DNA from 2 places in the Streptomyces sp. NPDC048182 genome. Region 2 is predicted to be linked to the other one. Evidence: riboswitches for the same ligand, from Rfam matches in the RefSeq annotation. Region 2 holds a riboswitch; the other holds the start of a gene.

Region 1 (2,193 bases), on a different contig from region 2:
AGCCCGAGGAGCAGCCCGGCACCGAGCAGGGGCCCGCGCCCGCCGAGCGCCGCTGGCCCGCGGGGCACGACGTCCGGCACGCCGAGCACGGGCACGGCTGGGTGCAGGGCAGCGGGCTCGGCCGGGTCACCGTGCGCTTCGAGACGCCGTACTCACCGGTGCCCGGCCGGGTGCGCACCTTCGCCGTGGACGATCCGGAGCTGGAGCCCGCCGATCCGCTGCCGCTGGTGCCGGCCGGGCAGGAGGGGCGGCCGGCGCTCGGTCAGCCCTCGTCCGGGACCTGAGCCGGGCCCGTACCGGGCGCCTGCCCCTGCCCGTGGCCCGCGAGCTTGCCGAAGTCGTGGTCGGGCGGCGGGGGAGCGGCGGCCACGTCGAGACCGTAGTGCTGGTACAGCTGGAGTTCCTGCTCGGGCGACAGGTGCCGGCCCACGCCGAAGTCCGGGGCCTCCTTGATCAGGGCCCGCTCGAAGGGCACGCGCAGGGTGCCCTCGACCAGCTCGCTCGGCTCCAGCGGCACGAAGGCGTCCCGGCTGAACAGCCCGGTGCGAATAGCCGCCCACTCCGGGACACCGGTGGCGTCGTCGAGGTAGACCTCGTCGACGGTGCCGATCCGCGTGCCGTCGCGGTCGAAGGCCTTGCGGCCGATCAGGTTGCGCGGGTCGATGTCGGTGCGCACGGGCCCTCCACTCGGTCTGCCGGGGTGGCACAACAGCCGCCGAACCATCTGTAGGCACTACAAAAGAGCACAATCGGCCGTTCGGCCACTCGAAGTGCTCCTGGCCCCGCGAAGTGCCCCCGGCCACTCGAAGGTCCGTGCGGCTGCTCGCTGGTACGCTGGCAAACGGCTGCTGACCCCGTGCGGGAGAGTCCTCCGGAGACCACCGGAGGCGCCGAAGGAGCAAATCCTCCCCGGAATCTCTCAGGCACCCTGTACCGCACGGACGAGGTCACTCTGGAAAGCAGAGCGGGGATCCACGGTGCCCGCTCTCACCGACGGTGCAAGCCGCGGTGGCCCTCGGGCCGCCCGGTGAAGCTCTCAGGTCGAGATGACAGAGGGGGAGGCCGTCCGGGCACCCGCGCCGTGGTGCCCCTCGCAGGTCGCGTCAGACCAGGAGGCCTCCGCAATGACCGCCCCTCGCATCCCGCTCACCGAGCTCGAACAGGCCGCTCCCTTCGAGCAGCGCCACATCGGCCCCGACTCCGAGGCCCGGGCCAAGATGCTCGCGCAGGTCGGCTACGGCTCCCTCGACGAGCTGACGGCCGCCGCGGTGCCGGACGTGATCAAGAACGCCGACGCGCTCGACCTGCCCGGCGCCCGCTCGGAGGCCGAGGTGCTGGCCGAGCTGCGTTCGCTGGCCGACCGCAACGAGGTCCTGGACTCCATGATCGGCCTCGGCTACCACGGCACCTTCACCCCGCCGGTGATCCTGCGCAACGTCATGGAGAACCCCTCCTGGTACACCGCGTACACGCCGTACCAGCCGGAGATCTCGCAGGGCCGCCTGGAGGCCCTGCTGAACTTCCAGACCATGGTCGCCGACCTCACCGGCCTGCCGACCTCCGGTGCCTCCCTCCTGGACGAGGGCACCGCCGCCGCCGAGGCGATGGCCCTCTCGCGGCGCATGGGCAAGAACAAGAAGGGCCTCTTCCTGGTCGACGCGGACGCCCTGCCGCAGACCATCGCGGTGATCCAGACCCGTGCCGAGCCGGCCGGCGTCGAGGTCGTCGTCGCCGACCTGAGCGAGGGCATCCCCGCCGAGGTCGCCGAGCGCGAGATCAACGGCGTCCTCGTGCAGTACCCGGGGGCCTCCGGTGCCGTGCGCGACCTGAAGCCGCTCGTCGACCGGGCGCACGAGCTGGGCGCGCTGGTCACCGTCGCCGCCGACCTGCTCGCGCTCACCCTGCTGACCTCGCCGGGCGAGCTGGGCGCGGACATCGCGGTCGGCACCACCCAGCGCTTCGGCGTGCCGATGGGCTTCGGCGGCCCGCACGCCGGCTACATGGCGGTGCGCGAGAAGTTCGCGCGCAGCCTGCCAGGGCGCCTGGTCGGCGTCTCCGTCGACGCCGACGGCAACAGGGCCTACCGCCTCGCCCTGCAGACCCGCGAGCAGCACATCCGACGGGAGAAGGCCACCAGCAACATCTGCACCGCCCAGGTGCTGCTCGCCGTCATGGCCGGCATGTACGCCGTCT
Region 2 (2,193 bases):
TCAGCTCGTGCCCGTACAGCGGCATGCCGGCCTCCAGGCGCAGCGTGTCCCGGCAGGACAGGCCGCACGGCACGAGCCCGGCGCTCTCGCCGGCCTTGGTCAGCGCCTGCCACAGCTCCACGGCGTGCTCCGGCTTCACGAACAGCTCGAAGCCGTCCTCGCCGGTGTAGCCGGTGCGGGCGATCAGCGCCGGGACGCCGGCGACGGTGCCGGGGAGCCCGGCGTAGTACTTCAGCCCGGCCAGGTCCGCGTCGGTGAGCGAGGCGAGGATGCCGGGGGACTGCGGGCCCTGCACGGCGAGCAGCGCATAGGCGTCGCGGTCGTCGCGGACCTCGGCGTCGAAGCCGGCGGCGCGCTCGGTCAGCGCGTCGAGGACGGTCTGGGCGTTGGAGGCGTTGGCGACGACCATGTAGTCGGTCTCGCCCAGCCGGTAGACGATCAGGTCGTCCAGGATGCCGCCGTCGGCCTGGCAGATCATGGTGTAGCGGGCGCGGCCGACGCCGACCGAGCCGATGTTGCCGACCAGGGCGAAGTTCAGCAGGGCGGCGGCGTCAGGTCCGGTGACGGTGATCTCGCCCATGTGGGAGAGGTCGAAGAGACCGGCCCGGGTGCGCACCGCCACGTGCTCGTCGCGCTCGGAGCCGTAGCGCAGCGGCATGTCCCAGCCGGCGAAGTCGGTCATCGTCGCGCCCAGCGAGCGGTGCAGCGCGTCGAGCGCGGTGCGGCGCGGCTCGGTGGGGGTGGATGCGGTACTGCTCATCGGTCGGTCGTCTCCCAGGGCAGGGGGCAGGCGGGCGAGGTGGATCCTCCCCATCTGTCATCGGAACCTGAGAGGTTCGCCATGACCACCGCGCGGCGGCGGTCAGGACTTGCACCTTGGGTGGGACCGCCGGGGCGGCCCGCTTTTCAGATGTGCCTCGCCCGCGCGGTAACGGGGGCCTGAGAGATTCAAGGGAGGGACTTGCTCCTTCGGCGCCCCGGGCGGCCCGTCTGGGGCGGCCCGGGAACTCTCCCGCGCGGATTCAAGCGGCCGGTATGCAGTTGGCGCCGCCATCATCGCACGCCCGGCCGGATCGCGGCAGAGGGTGATCTGTGACCGGCCTGTGGCGGAAAGCGCATGGATTCGCGAGACCGGCGCATTACCGTCTCTTTACACTCGGCGGGGAGGGGCACTCACGAACCGCCCCAGGGGGAGGACGACGACGGTGAACCGAACCAGCGCCTACGCCACGACCACCGGCCTCGCCCTGCCCGGACAGGGCGCCGCCCGCACCGCACCCGTCGTACGCGATCTGCGCGAGCGGGCGGGGCGCGGACCGCGGGCCCTGCTCTTCGGCCCCCGTGACCTGGTCGTCGTCACCGGGCTGCCGGGGAGCGGCAAGTCGACGCTGATGCGGCGGGCGGTGCGGGGGGCGCGGGTGGACTCCCAGGACGCCCGGGACCGCTGGGCCGCGCGTCTGCCCCGCTTCCTGCCGTACGCGCTCTACCGGCCGCTGGTCCGTCTCGCCCACTACGCCGGGCTGCGGCGGGCGCTGCGCTCGGGGGAGGGGGTGGTCGTGCACGACTGCGGCACGCAGGCGTGGGTGCGGGGGTGGCTGGCCCGGGAGGCCCGCCGCCGGGGCGGCACGCTCCATCTGGTGCTGCTCGATGTCGGCCCCGACCAGGCGCTCGCCGGCCAGCGCGTGCGGGGCCGCGGGGTCAGCCGCTACGCCTTCCACCGCCACCGCGCCTCCAGCACCCGCCTGCTCCGCACGATCACCGACGGCACCCTCCCCACGGGCTGCGCCTCAGCAGTCCTCCTGGACCGCCCAGCAGCAGACGCCCTACACCGCATCGCCTTCACGTCCTGAGTCGGGCGCACGCGCGGGGCGGTGTCGATGACAGCCGGCGTGACTGCACGCCCTCAGGGGCGCGGGGAACTGCGCGACCAGCCACGACGCGCCCGCACCCCGGGATCATTGCGCAACCCGGCACTACAGGGGGGCGTGGCGCAGCCCGGCGCGACGGGGTGCCGCTGCGCCCACCCGTGCCGCCCCAGCGGCACGACTGCCCGCAGCTACGCGGGCGGGGTGGGCGGGTGCGGCACGACTGCCCGCAGCTAGGTGCCCTAGGGGCGCGGGGAACTGCGCGACCAGCCACGACGTGGCCGCACCCGACGGCGCACCCCCGACCGGCTAGCCTTTCAGCCACGGC

Evidence for each region. A riboswitch is a leader RNA that binds a small molecule or an ion and turns the genes downstream of it on or off. The one in region 2 is predicted to bind glycine.
Region 1: another riboswitch for glycine. It lies ahead of gcvP (aminomethyl-transferring glycine dehydrogenase); the one in region 2 lies ahead of gcvT (glycine cleavage system aminomethyltransferase GcvT).

What each region holds. Positions count from the first base shown of each region.
Region 1 covers NZ_JBIDAQ010000004.1:10,022-12,214, forward strand. Annotated here, with positions in the region: partial or broken gene ACGFZL_RS08865 (DNA polymerase IV) at 1-383, shown strand, start outside; partial or broken gene ACGFZL_RS08870 (PRC-barrel domain-containing protein) at 314-676, opposite strand; glycine riboswitch at 850-946, shown strand; gene gcvP (aminomethyl-transferring glycine dehydrogenase) at 1,125-2,193, shown strand, end outside.
Region 2 covers NZ_JBIDAQ010000009.1:244,061-246,253, reverse strand. Annotated here, with positions in the region: gene gcvT (glycine cleavage system aminomethyltransferase GcvT) at 1-760, opposite strand, end outside; glycine riboswitch at 917-1,025, opposite strand; gene ACGFZL_RS19820 (AAA family ATPase) at 1,206-1,850, shown strand.